Regions from separate parts of the Actinomadura meridiana genome, predicted to be linked through region 2. Evidence: riboswitches for the same ligand, from Rfam matches in the RefSeq annotation. Region 2 holds a riboswitch; the other holds the start of a gene.
The links. Region 2 has a riboswitch for glycine ahead of gcvT (glycine cleavage system aminomethyltransferase GcvT). Riboswitches for the same ligand answer to the same signal wherever they lie in the genome.
Positions count from the first base shown of each region.

Region 1: it holds a riboswitch for glycine, as region 2 does, so the genes downstream of both, gcvP (aminomethyl-transferring glycine dehydrogenase) here and gcvT (glycine cleavage system aminomethyltransferase GcvT) in region 2, are expected to answer to the same signal.

Region 1 is NZ_BAABAS010000004.1:309,501-324,445, reverse strand. Features, by position in the region: gene ABD808_RS05420 (alpha/beta hydrolase family protein) at 1-248, opposite strand, end outside; gene ABD808_RS05415 (PPOX class F420-dependent oxidoreductase) at 299-724, shown strand; gene ABD808_RS05410 (tetratricopeptide repeat protein) at 721-1,827, opposite strand; gene gcvP (aminomethyl-transferring glycine dehydrogenase) at 2,079-4,949, opposite strand; glycine riboswitch at 5,122-5,216, opposite strand; gene ABD808_RS05400 (flippase-like domain-containing protein) at 5,378-7,819, shown strand; gene ABD808_RS05395 (MerR family transcriptional regulator) at 7,821-8,423, opposite strand; gene ABD808_RS05390 (bifunctional nuclease family protein) at 9,103-9,573, opposite strand; gene ftsR (transcriptional regulator FtsR) at 9,716-10,459, opposite strand; gene ABD808_RS05380 (double zinc ribbon and FHA domain-containing protein) at 10,479-11,009, opposite strand; gene ABD808_RS05375 (DUF881 domain-containing protein) at 11,322-12,038, opposite strand; gene ABD808_RS05370 (small basic family protein) at 12,035-12,367, opposite strand; gene ABD808_RS05365 (DUF881 domain-containing protein) at 12,364-13,227, opposite strand; gene ABD808_RS05360 (sensor histidine kinase) at 13,266-14,720, opposite strand; gene ABD808_RS05355 (response regulator transcription factor) at 14,720-14,945, opposite strand, start outside.
Region 2 is NZ_BAABAS010000006.1:206,018-220,962, forward strand. Features, by position in the region: gene ABD808_RS14255 (hypothetical protein) at 1-18, opposite strand, end outside; gene ABD808_RS14260 (L-serine ammonia-lyase) at 45-1,418, opposite strand; gene ABD808_RS14265 (serine hydroxymethyltransferase) at 1,474-2,730, opposite strand; gene gcvH (glycine cleavage system protein GcvH) at 2,734-3,138, opposite strand; gene gcvT (glycine cleavage system aminomethyltransferase GcvT) at 3,194-4,297, opposite strand; glycine riboswitch at 4,364-4,459, opposite strand; glycine riboswitch at 4,461-4,556, opposite strand; gene ABD808_RS14280 (M50 family metallopeptidase) at 4,880-6,181, shown strand; gene cds1 (L-cysteine desulfhydrase Cds1) at 6,243-7,340, opposite strand; gene ABD808_RS14290 (hypothetical protein) at 7,429-8,550, shown strand; gene ABD808_RS14295 (ATP-dependent DNA ligase) at 8,638-10,164, opposite strand; gene ABD808_RS14300 (hypothetical protein) at 10,286-11,029, shown strand; gene ABD808_RS14305 (SDR family NAD(P)-dependent oxidoreductase) at 11,361-12,218, opposite strand; gene ABD808_RS14310 (TetR/AcrR family transcriptional regulator) at 12,278-12,916, opposite strand; gene ABD808_RS14315 (flavin-containing monooxygenase) at 13,042-14,502, shown strand; gene ABD808_RS14320 (TetR/AcrR family transcriptional regulator) at 14,573-14,945, opposite strand, start outside.

The sequences.
Region 1 (14,945 bases), on a different contig from region 2:
CCGACGATGTCGAGCCACGCCTCGTCCTGCTTCATGGCCGGGCCGGGCGCGCGGCGCCCCGCGAGCCGGAACGGCTGCGTCACCCGCGCGACCGCGCCGCCGAGGCCGAGCGCGACCTCCCGCACGGCGAGCAGGTCGGGCGCCTCCACCCCCCCGTTCGACCCGTGCGTCAGGACCAGCAGGAACGCCGGGTCGCTCACCTCGTCGACCAGCACGTCCGCAGGGCCGTGCGCCGTCGCGACCTCCATCCGCCCACCGTATCGGGCAGCCTCACGGCCCCTGGTGTTGACTGGGGCTCATGGAGAAGATGACCGACAGTGAGTGGCGCGCGTTCGTGTCCGAGGGCACCCGCACCGGCAAGGCGGGCGTCACCCGCAAGGACGGCACGCCGCACGTCACGCCGATCTGGTTCGTCCTCGACGGCGACGACGTCCTGTTCAACACGCACCGTGACAGCCTCAAGGGCCGTGTCCTGGCCCGCGACCCGCGGGTGACCATCTGCGTGGACGACCAGACGCCGCCGTACTCCTACGTGACGCTCGAAGCGAAGGCGTCCCTCATCGAGGACCCGGACGAGACGCGCCGCTGGGCGACCGTCATCGGCGGCCGCTACATGGGCGCCGACCGCGCCGAGGAGTTCGGGGCCCGCAACGGCGTCCCCACCGAGTATCTGGTCCGCGCCCGCATCACCAAGGTCATCGCGGAACGCGCGATCGCCGGTTAACGGTCGGGAAGCTCCGTGGCGCCCATGGCGAGGCGCAGGCGTTCGGCGAAGCTCTCGCGCAGCAGCGGACCCCACGGGTAGTCGCCCGGGACCGCCACCGCCTGGTCGAGCGCCTCGTCGGCGTCGCCCGGCCGCCGTTCCCTGCCGTTACCCGCCTGCCGAACGGCGAGGACCGCGTACATGTGGTCGAGGGCGCCGAACGCCTCCCCGGCGAGGGCGGGGAGCGTGCCGTCCGACACCGCCTGCTCGACGACCGGCTCCCACCACAGGTCGGCCGGGTCGCCGTCGTCGTCGCCACCGAAGTCGCGGCGCAGCCGGGCCCGCACCTGGGCCGCCGACCCCGGGTCGGACAGACCCCGCCGCCACACCTCGGTGGCCTCGGCGCCACGCCCGCGCAGCGGAAGCGTCCGCGCAAGCAGCTCGGTGGCGAGCGGCCCCACCTCGGCGTCGGACGGCTCGTCGCCGAGCGCCGCGCCGAACGACCCGATCGCCTGGTCGAGGTAGGCGATGCCGAGCGCGACGGCGAGCCGCGCGTGTGCGTACGGGGCGGCGTCGCGGTCGATCAGCTTGAGCCCGGCGGCCAGGATCCGCTGCGCCCGCGCGGGCTCACCGCGTTCCAGCAGCCGCTGCGCGAGGTCGTGCGCGGCGGGCGGCCCGTACTCGGCGTCGCCCATCGCGATGGCCGCCTCCCAGTGGTCGCGCGCCGCGTCGAACTCGTCGGCGTCGTCGGCGAGCCGGGCGAGCGCGAGATGCGCGGGCGGCAGGTACGCGGGGTTGCCGAAGTCGACCACGGCCCGCCACGCGGGCGCCGCCAGCGCGTACTCCCCGACGCGCTCGTGCGTGAGGGCCAGGTGGTAGGCGGCGCGCGCCCCGTACTCGGGGTCGCCGGTCGAGATCGCGACCCGGTCGGCGTTCCGCGCCCGCTCCACCTCGCCGACGTCGTCGAGGACGACCGCCAGCCCGAGCGCCGCCTGCGCCCGCCACGCCGTCTCCCCCAGCTCCAGCACCCGCTCGAACAATGCCGCCGCCCGCTCGGCCGCACCGTTCTCGGCGAGGTTCCGCGCCTCCTCGCACCACTTCGCCGGATCGTCGGCCGTGCTCATCGCGTTTCTCTCCTCCTTCGGGCCCTGGGGGCCCTCCATCGTCGGGAAACGCGGCGATCGCTGGCATCGCTCCGACTCGCCTCGCGGCTCGCTGCGCGATCGGGTTCTCGCTTCGCTCGAACCCGGCTTCGCACACGATCGCGCGGACGTGTCGCGTTGGCCGCTGAGGACGACGTGCTGACGCGGCCGTCATCGTATCGCTACCCGGACCCGTGGACCGGGCATGTGGAGATCTGGTCCTCGAAGGCCGCTCAGTCTTCGAAAGCCTCGGGGGGCGGGCAGGAGCAGATGAGGTTGCGGTCGCCGTACGCCTGGTCGATGCGGCGGACCGGGGGCCAGTACTTGTCCTCGCGGAGGGCGGGGACGGGGTAGGCGGCCTCCTCGCGGGTGTAGGGGTGCTTCCAGTCGTCGGAGACCAGGCAGGCGGCGGTGTGCGGGGCGCCCTTGAGGGGGTTGTCAGCCGTGTCGTAGCCGCCGTCGGCGACCCGCTGGATCTCGCGGCGGATCTCGATCATGGCGTCGCAGAAGCGGTCGAGCTCGGCGAGGTCCTCGGACTCGGTGGGCTCGATCATCAGGGTGCCCGCGACGGGGAACGACAGGGTCGGGGCGTGGAAGCCGTAGTCGATGAGGCGCTTGGCGACGTCCTCGGCCGTGACCCCGGTGTCCTTGGTGATCTTGCGGAGGTCGGCGATGCACTCGTGCGCGACCAGGCCGTTGCGGCCGGTGTAGAGGATCGGGTAGTGCGGGGCCAGCCGGGCGGCCAGGTAGTTCGCGGCGACGATGGCGCTCTCGGTGGCGGCGGTCAGCCCGTCCGGGCCCATCATCGCGATGTACGCCCACGAGATCGGCAGGATGCCCGCCGAGCCCCACGGGGCGGCGGAGATCGGGCCGACGCCGGTCTCGGGGCCCGCCTCGGCGCGCAGCGGGTGGTTCGGCAGGAACGGGACGAGGTGCTCGCGGACGCCGATCGGGCCGACGCCGGGCCCGCCGCCTCCGTGCGGGATGCAGAACGTCTTGTGCAGGTTGAGGTGCGACACGTCCGACCCGAACTCGCCGGGCCGGGCGAGGCCGACCAGCGCGTTGAGGTTGGCGCCGTCGACGTAGACCTGTCCGCCAGCGGCGTGCACGGCCGCGCACACCTCGGTGATCGACTCTTCGAAGACCCCGTGCGTGGACGGGTACGTCACCATGATCGCGGCGAGCCGGTCGCCGTGCTTGTCGAGCTTGGCGCGCAGGTCGTCCAGGTCGACGTTGCCGCCGTCGTCGCACTTCACCACGACGACGCGCATCCCCGCCATGACGGCGCTGGCGGCGTTGGTGCCGTGCGCCGACGACGGGATCAGGCACACGTCGCGGCGCTCGTCGCCCCGGGACGTGTGGTACCCGCGGATGGCGAGGAGCCCGGCGAGTTCGCCCTGCGAGCCCGCGTTCGGCTGGACCGACACCTTCGCGTATCCGGTGATCTCGGCGAGCGCGGCCTCCAGCTCGCCGATCAGCTCCAGGTATCCGGCGGCCTGGTCGACGGGCGCGAACGGGTGGACGTTCGCGAACTCCGGCCAGGTGATCGGCTCCATCTCGGCGGTCGCGTTCAGCTTCATCGTGCACGACCCGAGCGGGATCATCGACCGGTCGAGCGCGACGTCCCTGTCCTGGAGCCTGCGCAGGTAGCGCAGCATCGCGGTCTCGGAGTGGTGCGCGTGGAAGACGGGGTGGGTCAGGTAGGGGCTCTCACGGCGCAGCGCGTCCGGGATCGCCTCGTCGGCCCCGGCGGGCTCGTCGGCGCCGAACGCGGCGAGGACGGCGGCGACATGGGCGGGCAGCGTCGTCTCGTCGCAGGCGATGCCGACATGGTCGGCGTCCACGGGCCGCAGGTTCACGCCGCGCTCCAGGGCGGCGGCGACCACCTCGGCGGACCGTCCGGGGACGCGGGCGAGGACGGTGTCGAAGAACGCCTCGTGGACGACCTCGACCCCGGCGGCGCGCAGCCCGGCGGCGATCTCGGTGGCGCGGCGGTGCGTCCGCTGCGCGATCGCGGCGAGCCCCTCGGGGCCGTGGTAAACGGCGTACATGCCCGCCATCACCGCGAGGAGGACCTGCGCGGTACAGATGTTGCTGGTGGCCTTCTCACGGCGGATGTGCTGCTCGCGGGTCTGCAACGCCAGCCGGTACGCGGGCGCGCCGTCGGCGTCGACGGACACGCCGACGAGACGTCCGGGAAGCTGCCGCTGGATGCCCTCGCGGACCGCCATGTAACCCGCGTGCGGGCCCCCGAACCCGTACGGGACGCCGAACCGCTGCGCCGAGCCCACGGCGATGTCGGCGCCGGACTCCCCCGGCGGCCGCAGCAACGTCAGCGCGAGCAGGTCGGCGGCGACGACCGCCTGCGCGCCCCGCTCGTGCGCCTGCGCGATGACGGGCTCCAGGTCGCGGACGACGCCGGACGTACCCGGGTACTGGAGCAGCACGCCGAAGAAATCGCCGTCCGGCAGCCCACTGGACAGGTCGGCGGTGACCACCTCGATGCCGAGCGGGACCGCCCGCGTCCGGATGACCTCGATCGTCTGCGGCAGCACGTCGACGTCCACGAGGAACGTTCCTGGTTCCTTGCGCTTCGAGACCCGGTGCGCCAAGGCCATGCCCTCGGCGGCGGCGGTCGCCTCGTCCAGCATGGAGGCGTTCGCGACCGACAGCCCGGTCAGGTCGGCGACCGCGGTCTGGAAGTTGAGCAGCGCCTCAAGCCGCCCCTGCGAGATTTCCGGCTGGTAGGGCGTGTACGCGGTGTACCAGCCGGGGTTCTCCAGCACGTTCCGCATGATCACGCCCGGGGTGATCGTGCCGTGGTAGCCGAGCCCGATCATGGACGGCAGGACGGTGTTGCAGGCGGCGAGCTCGCGGAGACGGTCCAGCGCCGCCGTCTCGCTCAGCGCGGGCGGCACGTCCAGCGGCCGGGACGTGCGGATCGCGGCGGGCACCGCGTCGTCGATCAGCGCCTCGACACCGGAGTAGCCGATCGCGGCCAGCATCCGCGCCTGGTCGTCCGGCGACGGGCCGATGTGCCGGTCCGCGAACGCGGCGCGTGGATGCTGGGGAGAGGCCACGGGAGCGAAGAACTGGCCGGTCATGGAGAGCCTCCTGGCTGCTGCGGTCGCTCAGGTCCGCCGCCGTGCGCTCGGGCCGGCGGCCGGTCTCCCCCTCTGTCATGGCACCTGAGAGCTTCACCCGCGACGCGGGATTTCCCCTTCGGTGAGCCGCCTTCCCCGGGTGGGGGAAACGACGCCTGCTTTCCAGAGGTGCCTCGTCCGCGCGGTCCTTTTGCCTGAGAGGTTCCGGGGAGGTTGCCCCTTCGGCGCCCCACGCTGGCGGCGTGGGGACTCTCCCGCACAGGGTCGACGGCATGTCCTGCACAAACCCTACCCAAAGATCCGTTCCGACGATCACCCGTCCTCCAGCCCTGCCGCGGGTGGTGGGGCGGCGGCCAGTAGCATGTCCATGCTCACCTGGGACGGGCCTCCGGGCGACGCGGGGACGGAAGTGGGGGCGGCGGTAGGGCGTGACCCAGACCCACGACGACGCGGCGCGGTCGCCGCACGGCGACGCCGCGGGGGTGCCCGTGGACGAGCCCGCCCAGCCGGACCGGATCCGCCGCACGTCCGACGCGATCCGCTTCGTGGCGTCGGTGGTGGGGCTGGCAGCGGTGATGCTGCTGGTGTCGATCGCCCAGCAGACGACGCACGGCCTCGAAACCGACATCGCGGAGGGCACCGCGCACGCGCCCCGGCTGCTGTTGTCGCTGGCGACGCTGGTGTCCAGCTTCGGGGTGCTGGCCGTCCCGATCGCGTTCGGGGTCGAACGGGTGTTCCACAAGGACGGCACGCGCGTCGCGATCGCGTTGCTCGCCGCCGCGATCGCGTTCGGGATCACGGTGAGCCTGGACGACCTGGTGGTGCGGGCGGCGCCCGGCGGTGTCCTGGACTCGCTGATCTGGGGCGGCACGGAGACGGCGCCGGTGCACACCGACATCGCCCCCGTGATCGCGTTCGTCACCGCCGTCGGGATGGCGGGCCGCCTGCGCTGGCAGGCCGCGACCTGGGCGCTGATCGGGCTGGCGGCGCTGACGGGCCTCACCGCGTCCTACGCCTCGGTCGCCGCGCTCGCCGCCACCTACTTCCTCGGACGCGCCATCGGCCACGGCACCCTGTACACGGTCGGCACTCCGAACCCTCGTCCCTCGGGCCGAGCCGTCGTGGCGGCGCTGGAACGCCTCGGGCTGCGCGCGCGACGGGCCGCGCGCCTGGACGAGCCCACCGGCGACGCCGAGGAGGCCCGCGTGTACGGGGCCGTCCTCGACCCCCGCCGCCGCGCGGGCGACGACTGGGACGTGGAGTTGCGGGTGCTCGACCGCGACCAGCAGACGGCGGGCCTGCCGTACCGGGCGTGGCGGCTGCTGCGGCTGCGCGCGACGACGACCGGCCGGGCGCTGCGCTCGCTGCGCCGCTCCCTGGAGCAGGAGTCGCTGATGGCGTACGCGACGGGCGCGGCGGGCGCCCGCACGCCGCGCCTGGTCGCGACGTCGGAGGTCGGCACGGAGGCGGCGCTGCTGGTCTACGAGCACGTGCCGGGCCGGCGGCTCGCGGACGTCCCCGACTCCGAGATCACCGACGCGCTGCTGACGGACGTGTGGCGCCAGTTCCGCGCCCTCCAGGCGGGACGGCTCGCGCACCGGCGGCTCCAAGAGGGCGCGGTGCTCGTCGGCGCGGACGGCCACGCCTACCTCACCGACCTGCGCGCCGGGGAGATCGCCGCGGGCGACCTGGCGCTGCGGCTCGATCTGGCGCAGCTCCTCACGACGCTCGCGCTGCGGGCCGGTCCCGAACGGGCCGTCGGGACCGCCGCCGCCATCCTCGGCGAGGAGGCGCTGGCCTCGGCGGTGCCGCTGCTGCAACGGGTCGCGCTGTCCCGGGAGACCCGGACGGCGCTGCGGCACAACCGCGACCTGCTCACCCGCATCCGCGAACAGATCGTGCGCCGCAAACCCGAGACGGCGGTCGCGCCCGCCAGGCTGGAACGGTTCCGGCCCCGGACGATCTTCAGCGTCGTCGCGCTGTCGATCGCCGCGTACATCGTCATCCCGCAGGTCGCGAGCCTGGACATCGGGACGATGGCGTCCACCGCGAACTGGACCTGGGTCCTCGTCGCACTCGGCGCGGCCGCGCTCACCTACGTCGCGGCGGCGTTCATGCTGATGGGGTTCGTCCCCGAAAGGCTCCCGCTCCGCCGGACGGTGCTGGCCCAGCTCGCCGCGTCGTTCGTGAAACTCGTCGCGCCCGCCGCGGTCGGCGGCGTCGCCGTCAACACCCGCTACCTGCAACGGTCGGGGATGCGGCCGGGCGCCGCGGTCGCGACCGTCGGCGCGTCACAACTCGTGGGATTGGTCACACACCTACTGCTGCTGACCCTGTTCGGGTTCCTCACCGGCTCCACGTCGCAGGCGACGCAGAACCTGGCGCCGTCCCGCGCCGTCGTCATCGCCGTACTGTCACTGGGGCTGCTCGCGGGCCTGACACTGACCGTGCCGCGAGTCCGCCGCGAGGCCGCCACACGGCTGAAGAGCATGTTCTCCGGGGTCGTGCCGCGCCTGGTGGACGTCCTGCAATCCCCCACGAAACTGACCACCGGCCTCGGCGGGACGCTGCTGCTGACCCTGTCGTTCGTACTGTGCCTGGACGCCTCGATCCGCGCGTTCGGCGGATCACTGCCCCTGACGTCCGTCGTGGTGGTGTACCTGACCGCGAACGCCGTCGGCTCCGCCGCACCCACGCCCGGCGGCCTCGGCGCCGTCGAGGGCGCCCTCACCCTGGCGTTGACGATCTCCGGCCTGTCCGCGGACACCGCCACGTCCGCGGTCCTGCTCTACCGGCTGCTCACCCTGTGGCTGCCTGTCCTGCCCGGCTGGGGGGCGTTCGCCTACCTCCAGCGCAAAGAGGCGCTGTGAGTCAACCCGTGCGGCGCGCGCGGCGCCGGTTCGCCAGCTCGTCGTGCGGATGCTCCGACGGGTCGTCGTCCGTGGCGGCGCGTTCACCGGGCAGCTCCGCGAGACTGCCCTCCACCTCCTGCCACACCCGTCCGAGCGCGATGCCGAACACGCCCTGCCCGCCCTGGAGCAGATCCACGACCTCGTCCGGCGACGTGCACTCGTAGACGCTGACGCCGTCGCTCATCAACGTGATCTGCGCCAGATCCTGGACGCCCCGATCCCGCAGATGGCTGACGGCGGTGCGTATCTGCTGCAACGACACCCCCGTGTCGAGGAGCCGCTTCACGACCTTCAGAACGAGGATGTCGCGGAAGCTGTACAACCGTTGACTGCCCGACCCCTGCGCGGATCGGACACTCGGCTCCACCAGCTTGGTGCGCGCCCAGTAGTCCAACTGCCGGTAGGTGATCCCCGCCGCGGCACAGGCCGTCGGGCCGCGGTAGCCGACATCCTCCGGTGGCGCTGACACCCGCGTGTCGAAGAGCAGACCCTGCTCCCCGGCGCGCTGGGACGCCATGTGCCTCTCGGGGGTCGCCTTGCCCTCGCCGCTGCTCACCGCCACGCGGACCTCCGGCTCCAAATCATCCCGCGGCGCTTCGTCAAGGGGGTTTGACGAATTACACCACGGACGTTCCACCAGCACGGTAGGTGCCGGTCAGGGTGTGGTCAACGTCCACCCTCGGCGCGTCTTTACTGCGTTTTTCTGTGCCTATGGCAGCGCACTCCTCCTTCGGGCGCTGGGCGCCCTCCATCGTTGTGCACTGTGTTCATTGCAGTGCCCTCCTCCTTCGGCCCTGGCGGGCCTCCATCGTCGGACACTGCGTGCGGTCGCTGCATCGCTCCCGACTCGCCTAGCGGCTCGCTTCGCGATCAGGTTTCCTCGCGAACTCGAAACCTGCCTTCGGACGCGATCGCAACGGTCGGGCCCCTGCGTGGTTGCTACGACGGCTGGGGTTGATGCGGATAGTGAACGCTTTTGTATGCCTACCCATTATACGGCGGCATTCACGCTCACTCCGGCTCTTGCGCCCGGCGTGTACCACCCCGGACTCCCCCAACACTCGACTCGGGCCTCTGGTCAGGCGGCCCCGTGCGTGGGCGTGTACCACCGAGCTGGTTGGGGGGTGTGGGGGGCGGAACCCCCCCGCCTCGGGGGTTCCAGGGGGTCGTCCCCCTGGGCTGACAGGGGCTGGCGGCGCTTTGGGGAGCAGGCAACGCTTGGGAACACACCTCCCCCGCCGTCAGCCAGCGCGGCCGAAGTCTTCGGGGGAGATCGTGTCGAGGAACTCGCGGAACTTCTCGACCTCGTCCTCTTGCTCGTCGGGGATGGCCACCCCGGCTTCTTCGAGGACGTCCTCGCTGGCGAAGATGGTGGCGCCGGTGCGCAGGGCGAGGGCGATGGAGTCGGACGGGCGGGCGCTGACCTCGACGCCGTTGGAGAAGACGAGGTCGGCGAAGAAGATGCCCTCGCGCAGGGCGGTGATGTTGACGGTGCGGAGCTGGACGCTGAGGGCGTCCAGGACGTCGCGGAACAGGTCGTGGGTGAGGGGGCGCGCGGGCAGGACGCCCTGCTGCGCGAAGGCGATGGCGGTCGCTTCCACCGCACCGATCCAGATGGGCAGGTAGCGGTCGCCCTCCGTCTCCTTCAACAGGACGATCGGCTGGTTGGAGGGCATCTCGACCCGGACGCCGACGACCTCCATCTGCTTCACTGCGGCTCCCTGCTGGTTCTCGCTGTCTCGATCACCACGTGCAGCGGATCGATTCGTGACCGAACCCTGTAGCCAACGTACACCCCGGCCCCGACGGCTCGTGGTGCCCCGAGTCGGGCAAAATCCTGCGCGGCGGACATGATCAGCGGTCGAGACTTTCGCGTAGGCCCGCGGACACGAGCGCGGCGTGCAGTTTCACCGAGAGGGCGGCGATCTCGCGGGCGGTTTCGGCGGCCTGCTCGTGGGCGCCGCGGTCGCGGCGGCGCAGTTGTGGGGCGACCATCTGCTCGATGAGGCCGGCCTGGCGGTCGGCGGCGGCTTTGACGGCGCGCAGGTGCCGGACCTCGAAGCCGTACTCGCCGAGGGCGGCGGCGGCGCGGGCGATGTTCAGCGCGTCGCCGTCGTAGCGGGCGCCGGTCCGGCGGACGAGCCCGTACTCCTCCAGGCGGGCGAGGAGGGCCTCGTCGATCCCCGCGCCGTCGAGGAGCTGGCGGCGGGTGAGGTGGACGGCGGGCGCCTCGGCGGTCGTGTCGGCGGCGACGAGGGTGCGCGGACGGCGCTCGTCGACCGTGGGACGGTGGTCGTCCTCGCCGGGACGGCGGGCGCCGAGCGGCGGCACGGTCTCGCCGCGGTCGCGGGCTTCGAGGTGCTGCCTGATGACGCGCAGCGGCAGGTAGTGGTCGCGCTGCGCGGCGAGGACGAACCGGAGCCGCTCGACGTCGGCGTCGCCGAACTTGCGGTAGCCGGACGGGCTGCGCCGCGGCTCCACGAGCCCCTCGGACTCCAGGAACCGGATCTTGGAGATGGTGATGTCGGGAAAGTCGGGCCTGAGCAGTCCGAGGACGTCCCCGATCGTCATCGGGGACCGGGCTGGCTGCGGGTTCATGGCCCTCCCTCGTCGCCCGTCAGGCGTGCGCCGGGTTGGTCAGGAACATCAGCCGGAACTTGCCGATCTGCACCTCGTCGCCGCCCGTCAGGCCCGCGTGGTCGATCCGCTGCCGGTTGACGTAGGTGCCGTTGAGGCTGCCGACGTCGCGGACGGAGAACACGCCGCCCTGGCGGACGAACTCGGCGTGCCGGCGGGACACGGTGACGTCGTCCAGGAAGATGTGGCTCTCGGGGTGCCGACCGGCGGACGTGCGGTCCTGGTCGAGCAGGAAGCGGCTGCCCGCGTTCGGGCCCCGCTTGACCACGAGCAGCGCGGTTCCCGGGGGAAGCGCCTCCATGGTCATCTGGTCGGGTCCGAGCGAGGGTTCCTCGGCGCCCGTGTCGGTGTCCAGCGCCTCGAACCCGCCGATGGAGATCGTGGACGTGGACTCGCCGGGCGACTCACGGGGGGGCAGCGGGCTCCGGGTCAGCGGAGTGCCGCAGTTGGAGCAGAAGCGGGCATCATCCGGGTTGGCGTGACCGCACTGCGTGCAGTAGACGCTCGGCATCGATCGGCTCGGCCTCCTACCATCGGCGTGCCGCCCACGGACGTCCCGCCGGAACGGGAGCCGCCAGCGCCACGCGCATCCTTCAACCAACCCACGCCGGGGGCCCGCCCCCGACCACGGTCCGAACTCACCGGCCGCGTACGGGACGGTCGCCGCAACTTACGCGGGTATTACCCGAGGGGTCAACTGGAACGGTGAGCCGGCTGGACCAAACTACATTCGTCAATGATCGCAGGTCTACGCCGCCGCGCGGACAGCCCTGATCGCGACGCCTGAGCCAGGCGCCGGGTTTACCACCTTCCCCGTTTTCCCCTACGACGACCGTATCGCGTCGACGGTGACTTTCGCGCGTTGGGTGATCGACACAGTGGCGCCCGCGCCCTGAAGAGTCTTGACGACGCCACCCGGGATGTTCAGCGCGGTGGTCATCGTGTGGGCGTCGCCGATGGCGCGGAACCGGTACGGGGCGGCGAGGGGCCTGCCGTCGGCGAGGATGCCGTTCCCGCCGTCCAGGAAGTAGGTGTCGACGCCGACGCGCACGTCGTTGACCTGGATGACCTCGGCTCCGGCGTCGCGGAGTTCCTGGAGGGCGTCCAGCAGGTTGAGCGCCTTGACGCCCCGCCTCGGGTCGGTGATCATCAACTCGACGCCGGGGCCCTCGGCGGGCAGGACGCCCGCGAGGAGGCCGTAGGTGGTCGCCCGCCTGCGGGCCTCCTCCAACGCGGTTCCGCCTTCGGCGTCCCGTTCCAGGCGGGCCTTGGTGTCCTCCAGGTCGCGCAGGTCGCCGCGCAGCCGTTCGGACCGCTGGCCCAGATCGGACAGGACGACGACGAGTTCGTCCTGCCGCGCCGTGGCGAACGTGGTGTCGCGCTCGTTGGAGCGGATCTGCGTGACGGCGGCGAAGCCGAGCAGGAGGCAGAGCAGTCCGCCGACGAGCTGGCCCATGCTGACTCGCGGTCGCAACAAGGTGAGGAGCTCGCGCGGGCCCGTCGGGGTCTGCGGGGTCCGGGGGTCGTCGTGGTCGGTCATGCGCCGAACAGCTTCCGCCGGATGCCCGCCGCGTTGGAGAAGATCCGGATGCCGAGGACGACCACGACGCCGGTGGACAGCTGGGAGCCGACGCCGAGCTTGTCGCCGAGGAAGACGATCAGCGCGGCGATGACGGTGTTGCTGACGAACGAGACCACGAACACCTTCTCGTCGAAGATCCCTTCCAGCCGGGCCCTGATGCCGCCGAACATGGCGTCGAGGGCCGCGACGATCGCGATGGGCAGGTACGGCTCCAGCCAGAGCGGCACGTCCGGCTGGACCAGCAGGCCCAGCGCGACGCCGATCACGAGCCCGATCAGCGCGATCAATGCCCGCCCCCCTGGCTGGGGGCCGCGTACCGCAGGCTGACGGCGCCCGCGGCGGGCAGCGTCGCGCCGGACGAGCGGTGCGTGTCGTACTTGATCCGGTAGCGCTTGTTCAGGTCGCGGAGGCGCAGGTCGGCGGCCGATCCGGTGAACCTGTCGCGGAGGCGGCCGGGGTCACCCAGCGCGGTCACTTCGTAAGGGCGGCCGAGCGGCCGGTAGTCGACGAGGATGGCCTTCCCGGCGGCGCGGATCGCGGTCGTGGGCGTGAGGCGCTGCCCGTTGATCCCGATGGCGTCGGCGCCCGCCGCCCAGAGCCCGTTCACCAGGACCTGGAGGTCCTGGTCGTAGACGCGGCCGCCGCTGTCGGCGGTGTCGTCGCGGGGCGCGTCGTCGAGGGTGACGACCAGGCCCTCTCCGGCGGCGGGCGTGGCTGCCGCTTCGGCGGTCACGGTGGCGAGCCACTGTCGCAGGCCACGGCCGGACTCGCTGCGGGCGAGGGCGGCGGCGCGGCGGCGTTCGGTGTCGGCGCGCAGGCGGCCGAGGCGGCGTTGGAGGGCGTCGGTCTCGGCGGTGCGGGCGTGGATCGCGTCGATGAGCCGCGAGCGCCGCTCGGCGGCCACGGGTTCGCCCTGCCGCGCCTCGGCCCCGGCGACGGCGATCAGCGTCCCGGCGAGGACGAGGACGAGCAGCACGCCGCCGCCCCGCAGGCGGCCCCGGCGGGGGGCGGGGTCGCCGGAGCGGGCCCGGCGCGCGGCGGCCTCGGCGTAGCCGTGGTCGAGGAGTTTGCCCGCGAACAGGTCCGCGAGGAGCGACATGGACGCGTCGGGCCGCCGCCATCCGTCCCGGTCGTCGTCTGTGATCACCGCCCCATCATGGCCCCATCAGGGGAGGGAACGCGGGATCAGCACGGCAGCGCCACCGTGACGGCGGTGCCGCCGCCGGGCGCGGTGTCGACGGACGCGCGGCCGCCGTGCGCCGTGGCGACGGCCGCGACGATCGACAGGCCGAGCCCGGAGCCGCCCCGGTCGCGTGACCGGGACGGGTCGGCGCGGAAGAAGCGTTCGAACACTCGGGCGCGGTCGTCGTCCGGTATGCCGGGCCCCTCGTCGGCGACCTCCAGGACGGCTTCCGCGTCGTGCACTGACACGCGGACGGTCGCGGCCGTGCCGGGAGGCGTGTGGCGGCGGACGTTGGTCAGCAGGTTGTCCAGCACCTGGCGGAGGCGTTCGGCGTCGCCGGTGACGATGACTTCTCCGTCGGCGTCCAGGGTCAGCGGGCGGTCGGGGTCGACGACGACGGCGTCCGCGACGGCGTCGGCGGCGAGCGCGGCCAGGTCGACCGGTTCGCGCTCCAGCGGACGGCCCTGGTCGAGGCGGGCCAGCAGCAGCATCTCGTCGACGAGGCGGCCCATCCGCTCGGCCTCGGACTCGATGCGGCTCATCGCCTTCGCGAGGTCCTCGGGACGGTCGGCGGCCCCGCGCCGGAACAGTTCGGCATAGCCGCGCACGGTCGCGACGGGCGTGCGCAGTTCGTGGGACGCGTCGGCGACGAACCGGCGCAGCCGATCCCGGGACGCCTCGCGCTCCCGGAACCCCGCCTCGATCTGCCCGAGCATGCCGTTGAGGGCGATGGCGAGCCGTCCCACCTCCGTCTTCGGGCCGGGCACCGCGACGCGGCGGGACAGGTCGCCGTCGCCGATCCTGGCGGCCGTCGAGGCGATCTCCTCCAGCGGTCGGGTCGCCCACCGGACGGCCCGCCACACCAGCAGCCCGACCCCGGCGAGCACGAGCGCGGTGACGAGGATCTGGGTGCCGAGAGTGCGGCCGAAGAACTCGTCCTGCTCGGTGGTGCGCATCGCGGTGACGAGGTAGTACTGCCCGCCGGGGACCCAGGCCGTCCGGACCATCCAGTTGAGCCCGTCGGGCTTGAACGGGCCGCCGCCCCTCGGCGGCTCGGACTCGGTGCGGACGAACCGTTCCCCGTCGACGTTGTCGGGGGACGCGCGGCGGGGGCGCAGGTCGTCCGGCAGCGGCGGCGTCCCGGCGAGCGACACGGTGTCCACGACCGTGCCGTCGGCGCGGCGGATCTGGAGGAACACCGGGAGTCCGCCGCCCTCCCCGGCGGCGCGCCACAGCCGGGCGAGCTGCCCGGTCGCGGCCGGGAGCCGCGACCATTCGCCGGTGGTGTTCCGTTCGGCGAACAGGGTGGCGGCCTCGCGGCCCACGGCGGTCATGCGGCGGTGCTCGTTGTCGTTCTTCCAGCCGTAGATCGCGGCGAAGCTGGACGCGCCCGCGATGAACAGGCCGAGCGCGAGCAGGCCGAGCTGGGTGAGCACGATGCGCCTGCGCAGCGACATCAGCTTTCCCGGGGCATGCGGATGATGTAGCCGACACGCGGCACCGTGTGGATGAGGCGGGGGTCGCGGTCGTCGAGCTTGCGGCGCAGGTAGCTGACGTAGGTCTGGACGACGCCGTCACCGCCGCCGAAGTCGTACTGCCACACGTGGTCGAGGATCTGCCGTTTCGTCAGGACCCGTCCCGCGTTGAGGAGCAGGTAGCGCAGCAGCTTGAACTCGGTGGGG
Region 2 (14,945 bases):
GACGCTACGGGTAGTCATACCAAAATGGTAGCAGGTGCGGAGCGTCAGCATTCGATGACGTTGACGGCCAGGCCGCCTCGGCTTGTCTCCTTGTATTTGTCGAGCATGTCGCGGCCGGTGTCGCGCATGGTTCTGATGGCCTTGTCGAGGGAGACGAAGTGGCGGCCGTCGCCGCGTAGGGAGATGCGGGCGGCGCTGATGGCCTTGATGGCGCCGACGGCGTTGCGTTCGATGCAGGGGACCTGGACGAGGCCGCCGACCGGGTCGCAGGTGAGGCCGAGGTTGTGCTCGATGCCGATCTCGGCGGCGTTCTCGACCTGTTCGGGGGTGCCGCCGAGGACCTCGGCGAGTCCGGCGGCGGCCATCGAGCAGGCGGAGCCGACCTCGCCCTGGCAGCCGACCTCGGCGCCGGAGATGGAGGCGTTCTGCTTGAACAGGACGCCGATCGCGGCGGCGGTCAGCAGGAACCGGACGACGCCCTCGTCGTCGCAGCCGGGGACGAACCGGTCGTAGTAGTGCAGGACGGCGGGCACGATCCCCGCGGCGCCGTTGGTGGGGGCGGTGACGATGCGGCCCCCGGCGGCGTTCTCCTCGTTGACGGCGAGGGCGAAGAGGGTGACCCAGTCCATGGCGTGGAGCGGGTCGGACGCCTTCTCAGTAGAGAGTTGGCGGTGGAGTTGCGGGGCGCGGCGGCGGACCTTGAGGCCGCCGGGCAGGAGGCCCTCGCGGGTGCAGCCTCGGGTGACGCAGGCGCGCATCACGTCCCAGAGGGTGAGGAGCCCTTCGCGGATTTCCTCGGCGGAGCGGCCGAACGCCTTTTCGTTCTCCAGCATGAGGGCGGGGATGGAAAGGCCCGTTTCGCGGCAGTGGTCGAGGAGTTCGGCGGCCGTTTCGAACGGGTGAGGCAGGACGGTGTCGTCGGGTTTGATGCGGTCGGCGCCGGTGGCGTTCTCGTCCAGGACGAAACCGCCGCCGACGGAGTAGTAGACCTTGCTGCGCAGTTCGCCGCCGGAGGCGGTGAAGGCGGTGAAGCGCATTCCGTTGGGGTGGCCGGGAAGCGATTTCTTGCGTTCGAAGATGAGGTGTTCGTTGACCACGAAAGGGATGTCGTGGTCGTTGAACAGGTGGAGCGTTCCGCGGTCGCGGATCGTTTCCAGGCGTTCGTCGACGTGGTCGACGTCGACGAGTTCGGGTTTGTCGCCTTCGAGGCCGAGGATGACGGCCTTGTCGCTGCCGTGGCCCTTCCCGGTGAGGCCGAGGGAGCCGTAGAGGACGACCTGGACGTTCGCCGTCTTCTCCAGCAGCCCGTCGCGGTGCAGGCCGCGCGCGAAGCGGTGCGCGGCGGCCATCGGGCCACCGGTGTGGGACGACGAGGGCCCGATGCCGATTTTGAAAAGGTCGAAAACACTGATGGCCATGCGCGACCTCGCTGTAGCGATGCGCCCCCTCCGGCGTGGAGGGGGCGCGGTGACATCACAGGTCCGGATAGAGGGGATGCTTGTCCGCCAGGGCCTTCGCGCGGGCCGCCAGGGCGTCCCGGTCGTAGGACGGCTGGAGGGCCAGCGCGATGATGTCGGCGACCTCGGTGAAGTCGGCCGCGGTGAAGCCGCGGGTCGCGAGGGCGGGGGTGCCGATCCGCAGCCCGGACGTCACCATCGGCGGACGCGGGTCGTTGGGCACCGCGTTGCGGTTGACGGTGATGCCGATGTCGTGCAGGCGGTCCTCGGCGTCCCGTCCGGTGAGCTCGGAGTCGACGAGGTCGACGAGGACGAGGTGCACGTCCGTCCCGCCGGTCAGGACCTTCACCCCGGCCTTGGCGGAGTCGTCGGCGAGGAGGCGGGCGGCCAGGATCCGGGCGCCCTCCACGGTGCGGGCCTGCCGGTCGCGGAACTCGTCCGACCCGGCGATCTTGAGCGCGACCGCCTTGGCGGCGATGACGTGTTCCAGCGGTCCGCCCTGCATGCCGGGGAACACCGCGGAGTTGATCTTCTTGCCGTACTCCTCGCGGGCGAGGATCAGGCCGCCGCGCGGGCCGCCGAGCGTCTTGTGCGTGGTGGTCGTGACGATGTCGGCGTGCGGGACGGGCGACGGGTGCAGCCCCGCCGCGACCAGGCCCGCGAAGTGCGCCATGTCGACCATGAGCAGTGCCCCGACGGAGTCGGCGATCGTCCGGAACGCCGGGAAGTCGAGCTGGCGCGGGTACGCCGACCAGCCCGCCACGATCATCTTAGGCCGGTGCTCGGCGGCGAGCGCGGCGACCTCCGCCATGTCGACGAGGCCGTCCTCGGCGCGGACGTGGTAGGGCACCACGTTCAGCGTCTTGCCCGAGTAGTTCAGCCGCATCCCGTGGGTGAGGTGCCCGCCGTGCGCGAGGTCGAGGCCGAGGATCGTGTCGCCGTGCTGGAGCAGCGCGAAGTACACCGCCGTGTTGGCCTGCGCGCCACTGTGCGGCTGGACGTTCGCGTGTTCCGCGCCGAACAGCGCCTTGGCCCGGTCGATCGCGAGCTGCTCGGTGACGTCGACGTACTCGCAGCCGCCGTAGTAGCGCCTGCCGGGGTAGCCCTCGGCGTACTTGTTGGTCAGGACGGAGCCCTGCGCCTCAAGGACCGACGTCGGCGCGAAGTTCTCCGACGCGATCATTTCGAGGGTGGACTGCTGGCGCCGCAGTTCGGCGGCGACGGCCTCGGCGACCTCCGGGTCGGTCGCGGCGAGCGGGTCGTGCAGGCTCACCGGTCAGGCCTCCTCGATCAGCTTCTCGTAGGCGGCGGAGTCGAGCAGGTCGCCCGGCTCGTCCGAGATGCGGATCTTGAAGATCCAGCCCTCGCCGTACGGGTCGTCGTTGATGACCTTGGGCTCGTCCACCACCGCGCCGTTGATCGCGGTGACCTCGCCGCTGACGGGGGAGAAGATGTCGCTGACCGACTTGGTCGACTCGATCTCGCCGCAGGGGTCGCCCGCCTCGACGGTGTCGCCCTCCGACGGTTGCAGTTCGAGGTAGACGATCTCCCCGAGCGCGTCGGCGGCGTGCGCGGTGATGCCGATGGTGACGATGCCGTCCTCCGGTAGGGAGCCGGTGGGGCCGAGCCCGGACACCCACTCGTGTTCTTCGCTGTAGCGCAGTTGCTCCGGAACGCTCACGATCACTTCTCTCTCTTCATTGCGGGGAATGGTCGCTACACCCCCGGACACTTCTTCAGGGACGCTTGTAGAACGGCAGGGCGACCACGTCCACCGGCTCGGTCCGGCCGCGGACGTCCACGGCGAGGTTCGTCTCGTCGGTGCCGCTGTCCAGGTACGCCATGGCGATCGGCCTGCCCAGTGTGGGGGACGGGGCGCCGCTCGTCACGATCCCGCACGGCGTGCCGCCGGACGTGACGACCCGGTATCCCTTGCGCGGCGCGCGACGCCCCCGGGCCACCAGTCCCACGAGCTTACGGCCCGGTGGGGTCCGTTCCACCGCCGCCAGCGCCGACTTTCCAATGAAATCGCCGGGCTTGTCCAGCTTCACGACGCGGCCGAGGCCCGCCTCGAACGGCGTGGTGTCGGCGGTCAGCTCGTTGCCGTACAGGGGCATGCCCGCTTCGAGGCGGAGCGTGTCGCGTGCGGAGAGACCGGCGGGCACGACGCCGTCCACGCCTTCGAGTGCCTTCCACAGCGTGACGGCGTCGGACGCGTCCACGAACAGCTCGAAACCGTCCTCGCCGGTGTAGCCGGTGCGGGCGATGAGGGCGTCGACGTCCGCGACACGCCCGGAGAGGCTCGCGTAGTACTTGAGGTCGGCCAGCGGCGCGTCGGTGAACTCTTCGAGGATTCCCTGTGAACGCGGGCCCTGGAGGGCGATCAGCGCGTACGAGTCGGAGCGGTCGTCCAGGACGGCGTCGAAGCCCACGACCCGCTGCTCCAGCGCGTTCCGGACGACGGCGACGTTCGCCGCGTTCGCGACGATCATCCAGGTGGTGTCGGCCAGCCGGTAGACGATCAGGTCGTCGAGGACGCCGCCGTCCGGCCCGCAGACCATCGTGTAGCGGGCCTTGCCGACGGCCATCGGCGACAGCTTCCCGACCAGCGCGAAGTCGAGCGCGTCGCCCGCGCCGGGCCCCGTCAGGAAGATCTCTCCCATGTGCGACAGGTCGAACAGCCCGGCCCCGGTCCGGACGGCGTCGTGCTCGGCGGTCTCGCTCGCGTACCGCAGCGGCATCAGGTACCCGGCGAAGTCCACCAGGTTCGCGCCGAGGTCGATGTGGACGTCGTGCAGCGGCGTCTTCTTCGCGTTCTTCGCCATCGGATCGGCGGACATGGGTTCGGCTCCTTCGTCACGGGCGCACGTGGCCTATCGTTCCACGCGCGCGCCGGGCGTCTCGGTGCCTCCCCCTCTGTCATCGGCGCCTGAGAGCTTCACCCACCTGGTGGGCTTTCACCTTCGGCGGGGGATGGTCGGATCCCCGCTTTCCAGAGGTCGCCTCGCCCGCGCGGTCCGTTGGCCTGAGAGGTTCCGGGGAGGATTTGCTCCTTCGGCGTCCCACACCGGCTGCGAGGGACTCTCCCGCACGGGTTGTATCGGCGCCGTCAGCCTAGTGCAAAGTCATCAAGATCGGTTGAACCGGCACCCTCGCGCAACCACCCCAGCTCCCTCCGCAACCACGCGAGGCCCCAACCACTGCGATCGCGTCCGAAGGCTGGTTCGAGCCTGCGAGAACCAGATCGCGAAGCGAGCCGCTAGGCGAGTCGAGAGCGATGCAGCGATCGCATCGCGTTTCTCGACGATGGAGGCCCGCCAGGGCCGAAGGAGGAGAGAAATGCAATAAACACAGTACTCTGAGGTGATTGTTGGAGATCACCCCTCGGCCGCGCGGGGTGCACGACCGGAGGGGCAAGCCGGATGGCCTACCTGGCTGGAGCGTTCATCCTGTTCTTCGGCCTGCTGGTGTCCATCGCGCTGCACGAGCTCGGGCACTTCTCGTTCGCCAAGCTGTTCAAGGTGCGGACGACCCAGTTCATGGTCGGGTTCGGCCCGACGATGAAGTCGTGGCGGCGGGGCGAGACCGAGTACGGCGTCAAGTGGGTGCCGCTCGGCGGGTACATCCGCATGATCGGGATGCTGCCGCCGCGCAAGGGCGACGCCCCGAACCAGGTCCGGCAGGTCAGCACCGGGCCGTGGCAGGGCCTCATCGAGTCCGCGCGCGGCGCGGCGCTGGAGGAGGTCAGGCCCGGCGACGAGGATCGCGTCTTCTACGCCAAGAAGTGGTGGCAGAAGATGCTGATCATGATCGGCGGGCCCGCGATGAACCTGCTCCTCGCGGTGCTGTTCTTCGGCATCCTGCTGATGGGGCTCGGGACCGCCCAGGCGCAGCCGGTGATCGACCGGGTCGCCGAGTGCATCGTCCCGGCGAGCCAGTCGTCCGGGCTCACGGACTGCCCGGCCAAGGCGCCGCCGACTCCCGCCCAGCAGGTCGGGCTCAAGGCGGGCGACCGCATCACGACGTTCGACGGCCACAGGATCGACGACTATGACGACCTGCGGGTGCTGATCCGGGACGCGGGCGGCAAGACCGTCCCGATGACCGTCCGGCGCGGCGACCAGGACGTGAGGCTGAACGTCCCGATCACCCGCAACAAGATGCGCGACCTGGACGACGAGGACAAGATCGTCAACGTCGGCTTCCTCGGCATCACGCCCACCAGCGAGCTGGAGCGGCAGGGGCCGGGCGCCGTCGCGAGCACGATGGGCGACCTGACGACCCGCACGGCGGGCGCGCTGGTGCGGATGCCGCAGAAGATGGTCGGCGTGTGGAACGCCGCCTTCGGCGGCGACGAGCGTGACCCGAACGGCCCGATCGGCGTCGTCGGCGTCAGCCGCATCGGCGGCGAGGTCGCCGCCGACAAGGACTACAGCGGGACGGAGAAGGTCTCCTACTTCGTCATGCTGCTCGGGTCGCTGAACCTCGCGGTCGGGCTGTTCAACCTCGTCCCGCTGCTGCCCCTGGACGGCGGTCACATCGCCGGGGCCCTGCTGGAGGCGATCAAGAAGGCGTTCGCCCGGATCTTCCGCCGACCCGACCCCGGCTACGTGGACGTCGCCAAGGCCCTGCCGGTGACGTACGTGATGGCGGCCGTCCTCATCGTCATGGGCGGCCTGCTGATCTACGCCGACCTGTTCAACCCGGTGCGCGTCACCGGTTAGCCGGGCCCCGGGTCAGCCGGGGCCAGGGGTTGCCGGGGCCGGGGTCAGTCGAGCGCGGGGGTTAGTCGAGCGCGGGCAGTTCGCCGGTTTTCAGGAAGCCGGTCAGCGCGGCCAGGTAGGGCCCGATGTCGAGGCCCTGCGCGGCCAGCCAGGCGTCCGACCCGTAGGTGCCGGTGTAGCGTTCGCCGCCGTCGCAGATCAGCGTGACGACGCTGCCGCGCTCACCGTGCGCCCGCATCTGCGCGATCAGCTCCGCCGCGCCCCACATGTTCGTGCCGGTCGAGCCGCCGACGCTGCGGCCGCTGACCTCGCTCGTCCAGCGCATCGCCGCGATGGACGCCGCGTCCGGCACCTGGATCATCCGGTCGATGACCGTGGGCAGGAACGACGGCTCGACGCGCGGACGGCCGATGCCCTCGATCCGCGAACCGGCCGCCGTCCGCTCCGGGTCGCCGTCGGCGAACGAGCCGTGGAACGCCGAGCCCTCCGGGTCGACGACCGCGAGCCGCGTCTGGAACCGCCGGTACCGGGCGTAGCGGCCGATCGTCGCGGACGTCCCGCCGGTGCCCGCGCCGACCACGATCCAGGACGGCTCGGGGAACCGCTCCAGCCGCAACTGTTCGAAGATCGCCTCGGCGATGTTGTTGTTGCCGCGCCAGTCGGTGGCCCGTTCGGCGAACGTGAACTGGTCCATGAAGTGCCCGCCGCAGTCGGCCGCGAGCCGCCGCGACTCGGCGTAGATCGAGGACGGGTCGTCCACCAGATGGCAGCGGCCGCCGTAGAACTCGATGAGCTGGATCTTCTCCGGGCTAGTGGACGCGGGCATCACCGCGACGAACGGCAGCCCGAGCAGCCGCGCGAAGTACGCCTCCGACACCGCCGTCGACCCGCTGGACGCCTCGATGATCGTCGTGTCCTGCCGGATCCAGCCGTTCGCCAGCCCGTACAGGAACAGCGACCGCGCCAGCCGGTGCTTCAACGACCCCGTCGGGTGGACGGACTCGTCCTTCAGATACAGGTCGATGCCCCATTCCGGCGGCAGCGGGAAGACGTGCAGGTGCGTGTCGGCGCTGCGGTTGGCGTCGGCGTCGACCCGCCGGATGGCCTCGGCGATCCAGGCGCGGTAGCCGGGATCGCAGCGGTCCACGGTACGGCTCACGGCGGCCCTCCCCCCGATCGGTACTGATCACCCGCATCCCACGATATCCGTGCATGTCACCAGGCATGATGGAGGCAGCGGGGGGCAGATGATCGAGATGTTCGACGAACGCATCGTGGAGGCCGGGCGGTTGCCGCTGTTCGGCTTCTTCGTCGCGTTCATCGTCACGTTCGTGTTGACGCGGGTGAGCGTGCGGCTGATCCGCGCCGACGTGCGCTGGTTCCGGAACGTGACGTCCGGTGACGTGCACATTCACCATGTGGTGTTCGGCGTTGTGCTGATGCTGTCGGGCGGGGTCGCGAGCCTCGCCGTGCCGGACGGGCATGTCCGTCTCGACCTGCTCGCGGCCATGGTGTTCGGGATGGGGTCCGCGCTCGTGCTGGACGAGTTCGCGCTGATCCTGCACCTCAGCGACGTGTACTGGACGGAGAAGGGCCGCGCGTCCGTCGACGCCGTGTTCGTCGCCATCGCCGTGACGGGGCTGCTGCTGCTCGGCGTCCGCCCGTTCGGCTACGAGGGCACCGGGCTCGACCCCGGCGACGGCGGTCTCAGCGGCGTCTACGCCGGGTTCCTCATCGTCAACCTGCTCTTCGCCGTGCTCACGCTGCTCAAGGGCAAGATCTGGACCGGGCTGATCGGCCTGTTCGTCCCCGCGCTGCTGATCGTCGGCGTCATCCGGGTGGCGCGGCCCGCCTCGCCGTGGTCGCGCTGGCGCTATGACGAGGGGTCGCGCCGGTACCACCGGGCCGTCCGCCGCGAGAAGCAGCTCCGGCGTCCGCTCATCCGGGGCAAGATCTGGGTGCAGGAGTTCATCGCGGGCCGCCACGACCTCATCCCGCCGGAACTGTTGCAGCGCCGCGCGGAGGCCGCCGAACGCGCCCGCCGTCGCCTGCGCGGGAACCGGGCAACAGCCCGCGCGGAACGCCGCGCGACGGCCCGCGCGGAACGAAAGGCGGCCGCCCGCGCGGCCCGCGCCGCGCGCACCGACCGCGTCGGACGCGCCTCCCGGGGCGGCCGGAAGACCAGCGCTTGGGCGGACCGCCGAGCCGAGGCCCGCGAACGCCGCGGCGCCCTCTCCCGCGGCGGCGACGGAGGCGCCTCCCGCGTTCGCACACGCGCCGCGTCAAGACGACGAGCCCGCGACGCCCCGCCCAAAGAGGAACCACCCCCCGGCCCCTCACCCACAAGACCCGGCGACCGCGTCCGCTGACCAACGCCAACCCAGGACGTACACGACGGCGCCGCCGGGCGCGACGGCCCGCACGGTGCCGCCAAGCGTTCCGCCGGGGGCCGCTGATTAGGGTTCGTCTAGGACGGGGGCTGCGGCGCGGACGGTTTCGATGGTGTCGGCTTCGGAGGCCGCCTTGTCGGGGCGGTAGCGCAGGACGCGGGCGAATCGTAGGGCGATGCCGCCCGGGTAGCGGGGGCTGTGCTGGACGCCGTCGAACGCGATCTCGACGACCAGTTCGGGGCGGACGTGGACCGTCCAGTCGTCCTCGCGTACGGCCAGCTCGCGCAGGCGTCGCGTCTGCCAGGCCAGCAGTTCGTCGGTGAGGCCCTTGAACGTCTTGCCGAGCATCACGAAGCCGCCGGTGGCCGGGTCGCGGGCGCCGAGGTGCAGGTTGGACAGCAGGCCCTTTCGCCGCCCGTGGCCCCATTCGACGGCGAGGACGACCAGGTCGAGCGTGTGCCGGGGCTTGACCTTGATCCAGCCCGCGCCGCGCCGTCCGGCCGTGTAGGGCGTGTCCAGGGACTTGACCACCACGCCCTCGTGGCCGCGTGCGACGGCCTCGTCGAAGACCTCCTTGGCCCGCGCCGGGTCGCCGGTGACGACGCGCGGCATTCGTAGCCCTTCTGGCACGACGCGTCCAAGCGCGGCGTTCCGTTCAGCCCCTGGCGCGTCGAGCAGATCTGTCCCGTCGAGATGGAGTACGTCGAAGAGGAAGACGGCCAACGGCACGGTGTTCTTGGCGGTGCGGGTCGCGGTGCGCGCCGCCGTGACCTGGAAGGGGTGGGGGCGCCCGTCCGGGCGTAGTGCGATCAGCTCGCCGTCGAACACGGCGTCGCGGACGGGCAGTTCCCGCACCGCCGCCACGACCTCCGGCAGCCGGGAGGTGATCTCGTCCAGCGTGCGGGTGAACACCCGCACCTCGCCGCCGGTCACATGGATCTGCGCGCGGATGCCGTCGAGCTTCCACTCCACGGCCGCGTCGGCTTTGAGCTTGGCGAACGCCTCGTCGATGGACGGCGCGCTCGCCGCGAGCATCGGCTTGATCGGGCGTCCGACCTCCAGCGTGAACCGGCGCAGCCCCTCGACGCCCTCGCCCAGCGCCGCCGTGGCGACGGGGCCGAGCGCGCCGCGCAGCATCACGGCCCGCCGCACCTGCGCGGACGGCACCTCGGCCGCCGCCGCGACCGCCTCGGCCATCACCCCGTCCAGCGCGCCCTGTCGCAGCTCGCCCGCCAGCAGCCTGATCAGGAAGTCCTGCTCGGGACGGGTGGCGCGGCCGAGCAGCCCCGTGACCAGTTCGCGCCGCCGCGCGACCGACCCCGCCCCGGACACGCCGCCGATCTCGGTGAACGCCGCGTCGACCTCCGCGACGGTCAGCGACGGCTCGGCGGCGGGCGGCGGGACGTCGCGCAGCGCGGCGTACCCCACGCCGATCTGACGCTGCGGCAACTCGCCGGACAGGTAGGCGACCACGATCGCCGCCTCGCCGGGCCCGGCCGCGCGCAGGCACTCGGCGAGCGCCGCGACCTTGGCCTTCCGGCCCGAGGTGGCGGCCACCGCGGCCGACGTTCGGGTGATGTCCGCTATCAGCACTCCTTCATTCTGACCACGGGGACCGACAATCAACACCGGTCGGGGGCCTGGTCAGGTGCCGTCGGCCTCGTTACCGTGACGGGGGCGGACGGCTCGGCGACGGGGGAGTGAGGAGCGGGGCGTGGGACGTGGACGTCCGGTCGAACCGTTCCACCGGCCGTACTCGCCACCGGAGCCGCCCGCTCCGGCACGGCGTCCCAAGCGGTTCGTGCCGCTCGCGGTCGTCGCCGTCCTCGCCGTCGCCGGGGCCGCGCTCTACCTGCTGGTGCCCGGACGGGACGACCAGGACGCCGCCGTAAGGTCCGTTCCGGGGGGTGCGGGGGGTCGTCCCCCCACAAGTGATCGCTCAGCCCCGGCCAGGGCACGGATCGTCGAAACGCTTCCACCACCATGCGGGATGGTGTCGCAGGCCACCGTCGACCGCGTCGTGCCCAAGGCGACGCGACGCGAGAACGCGAACTCGACGCTCTCCACATGTACGTACGCCTCGGCAGGGTCGTATCCGTGGCTGCGCGTGGAAGCGCACCTGTACGCGCCCGCCGACACCCCGACACCGGTAGAGGACGCCGAGAGCTACTACAACGCGCAATGGGCGCAGGCCGGTGACGCCCCGTTCGTCCGGACGGTCACCCTGGAGCGGCAGCGGGGCATCGGCGACGAGGCGTACGGCTGGTCCCGCGCCGACAAGGGGAGCCCGACCGTGGTCGGGCAGCTCACCGCCCGGGTCAGGAACGCGGTCTTCACGGTCAGCTACAGCGAGCGGGCGCCCGGCGACAGGGGCGCGCAGGACGGCCGGGCGCGGGCGTGTCTCGGCACCGTCACGGCCGTCGCCCGGGAAGTGCTGACCGCGCTAACTCATTTCTGACCTGAATCGGCCGATCATGGCATATTCCCTGTCAACAGCTTCTAAGGTGTTCGGGTAAAGGGGAGGGAGTGCGCCGATCATGCTCCCGGGACCATGCCAGGTGATCGGCGCGCTGGTGAAACCCGGGGAGGAGGAGGTCGACGACGTGACCGTGCAATCGGTAGGAGTGTCCTGGGTGCGATAGTCCCAGGTCAGCAACCTGTACTCGTCGACGGGCCGCGGAGTGGACCACGCTCCGCGGCCCTTTTGTCTTACCACTCATGTGCCAATGCACCGGAAATCGCAGTTGCATTTTCTGGCTCAGTATTTGGGGTCAAACAAGAAGTCAGGTTCAGCGGATGGAGATTTTGGCCAGCATCCGCATGGACGCGGGCGACACCCTGGACATCGCGTGCAGGAGATGGCCCTCGAAGTTGACGGGCACCACCGGCTTGTTCTTCACGATGGCGTGCACGATCCGCTCGGCGACCTTCTCCGGCGGGTAGTTGCGCGCCCGCAGCGCCCTGTGGCCGCGCTCGCGGAGCCGCTCCCTAGCCTGCTCGTCGCCGTCGACGTACGTCCCGTTCCTGACAATGTCGGTGCTGACGAAACCGGGGCAGACGGCCGTGACCCCGATCCGCGAACTGGCCAGCTCGGCGCGCAGGCACTCGCTCAGCATCAGGACGGCCGCCTTCGTCGTGCAGTACGCGGGCAGCGAGCGGGTCGGCGCGTACGCGGCGGCCGACGCGATGTTGACGATGTGCCCGCCGAAGTTCGGCTTGTCGGGCTTGTTCGGCAGGGCGTGGACGCGGTCGTGCATCTGCTTGCCGAACAGGCGGCAGCCGTGCACGACCCCCCACAGGTTGACGCCGACGATGTTGTCCCAGTCGTCGGGGCCGGTGTCGAGGAACGAGCCGGTGACCGCGATCCCGGCGTTGTTGACGACGATGTCGGGGGCCCGGCGGTCCCGTTTCACGTCGGCGGCGAAGGTCTCCATGGCGGCGGGGTCCGACACGTCCACCTGGTAGGCGACGCCCCCGGCGCCGACCGTCTTGGCGCGGGCGGCGGTGCGCTCGGCGGCGGGCAGGTCGATGTCAGCGGCGATGACGGTCGCGCCGTGCCCGGCGAGCGCGAGCGCGGTGGCCCGCCCGATCCCGGAACCCGCTCCGGTGACGACGGCGAGTGCTCCGTCGAAGTGCGCGAGGGGCATGCGGAACCTCCGAGGCGTCCGGACGGGCGACGAAGCAGAACAACCGGTTCCAACCGTACTCAGGGCGTCCCGGCACCGCCGCTCGGGCCGCTCGTCCGAACGCCGCTCCGGCCGCCGTCCTCCCGCCGCAGGTAGGGGCTCAGCCCGCTCCAGCAGAAGTCGGTCATGTACCGGGCCGCGTCCTCGGCCGAGACCTCGGGACGCTGGGTCTTCCAGTGCGCCAGACGCTCGCTGCCGCCCACGATGATCTGCGTGAAGGCGTCGATGACCTCGGCGGGCGCGCCGGGCGCGAACGCCGCCAGCGCGCCGGAGATCAAGGCGCCCTGCTGCGCGCGCGTCGCCTCCACGGCCTCGGCGGCGGCCGGGGACGCGGCCGCGGGCTCGCGCAGCAGCATCGCGAACGGCCTGCTGTGCGCGGCGACGAACGTGAAGTAGGCGACCATCCCGCGCCACAGGACGTCCTCGGGGTCGGAGGCCCCGGCCATGGCCGTCCGCGTGGCGTCGAGCAACTCGGCCTTGGACCGGCGCACGCACGCGACGAGCAGCCCGTCCTTCGACCCGAAGTACTCGTAGAGCATCGGCTTTGACACGCCGCAGCGCTCGGCGATCTCGTCCATGGAGGCGTCCCGGTAGCCGCGCTCGCCGAACACCTCCTCGGCCACGTCCAGCATCTGCCGTTCGCGGTCGGCGCGGGACATCCGCCTCCGCCGGGACGAGGGCCGGGGTGTGGTGGCACTCACAGCGGCTCCCCCCTATTGGACCTACCGTCAGTAACCTACTTCAGGTAACTTACCCGGAGTAGGTTACGCGAGAGGGGCAGGACATGAGCGAGCGCGGCCCGGCGATCGTCATCATCGGCTCCGGCTTCGCCGGCCTGGGCATGGCGATCCGGCTCAGGCAGGCGGGCTTCCACGACTTCGTGATCCTGGAGAAGAGCGGCTCCCTCGGCGGGACGTGGTACGACAACACCTATCCCGGTTGCGCCTGCGACGTGCCCTCCCACATGTACTCCTTCTCCTTCGAGCTCAACCCCGGCTGGACGCGGATGTTCGCGCCGCAGCCCGAGATCCGCGCCTACATGGAGCGCACCGCCGACAAGTACCGCGTCCGGGAGCACATCCGTTTCGGCGCGGCCGTCGACTCCATGGACTACGACGACGCGGCCGAGCGCTGGAACGTCACCCTCGCGGACGGGACGGTCCTCACGCCGAAGGCGATCGTGTCGGGCATCGGCGCGCTGCACGTCCCGTCCTTCCCGGACCTGCCGGGGCTTCAGAAATTCCGTGGCACCGCGTTCCACTCCGCCGAGTGGGACCACTCCTACGACCTCACCGGGAAGCGCGTCGCCGTCATCGGGACGGGCGCGTCCGCGATCCAGTTCGTCCCGAAGGTCGCGAAGCAGGCGGCCGAGCTGGTGGTGTTCCAGCGGACGCCGCCGTGGGTCCAGCCGAAACCCGACGCGCCCATCTCCGCACGGCTCCGCAGGACGTTCGCGATGGTGCCGGGCGCCGCGCGCGCGTTCCGCGCCGGGCTCTACTGGGCGCTGGAGGCCCGCGCGGTCGGCTTCACCATCGACCCGCGCCTGTCCGGCCCGCAGGAACGGGTGGCCCTTCGCCACATCGAACGGCAGATCGACGACCCCGAACTGCGCGCCAAGGTCACGCCCGACTACACCATCGGCTGCAAGCGGATCCTGCTGTCGAGCGACTACTATCCGGCGCTCGCGCGTCCGAACGTGGAGTTGGAGACGTCCGGCATCGCCGAGGTCCGGGAGCACTCCATCGTCACCGAGGACGGCCGCGAACACGAGGTCGACTGCGTGATCTTCGGCACCGGCTTCAAGGTCACGGGCGCCCTCACCGACCTGCGCGTCACCGGCCGGAACGGCGTGAAACTCCAGGAGGTCTGGGCGAACGGCATCGAGGCCCACCGGGGCACGACCATTCCCGGAATGCCGAACTTCTTCATGCTGCTCGGCCCGAACACCGGCCTCGGCCACACCTCCGTCGTCTTCATGATCGAGGTGCAGATCCGGCACGTGCTGAGCTGCCTGCGGCTGATGAGCGAACGCGGCGCGGGCATGATCGAGCCGAAGCCGGAGGCGTCCCGCCGCTACAACGACCGGCTGCAACGGCGCCTGCGCCGCTCCGTGTGGAACGAGGGCTGCGACAGCTGGTACCTGGACGACCAGGGCGTCAACCGCACGATCTGGCCGGGCCACACGTTCGAGTTCTGGGCGGCGTCCCGCAGGGCCAAGCCGAAGGAGTTCACCTTCACCCCGTGACGGGGCCGGGCCAGGCCGAAGGAGTTCACCTTCACCCGGTGACGCGCCTGCTGGGACGGCGCCGCGACGGCTATTTGTCGGGCGGCGCGAAGATGGGCCGGAACCCGGCGATGAGCTGGCGGATCACCGGACGCTGCTCGGCCGGGGTGCGCCCGCGCAGCCCGTGCACGGGATCGAGGCCGTCGTAGTACGGGGCGAGCGCGAGGAACGGCAGCAGGGTCATCAACCAGGTCACCAGGACCTCGATGTCGGCGTCCGCGCGGATCTCCCCCCGCTCCTGCCAGCCCTCCAGCAACGGATTGATGACCTGGATGTAGTGCTGGTTCGCGGTGTCGCGGACGACCGACCGGACGCTGTTGTCGAGCTCGAAGTTCGTCGCGGCGGTGACGCCGCGCTCCAGCGGATGCTCGGCCATGTACTCGGTCCAGTCGCAGACGGCGTCG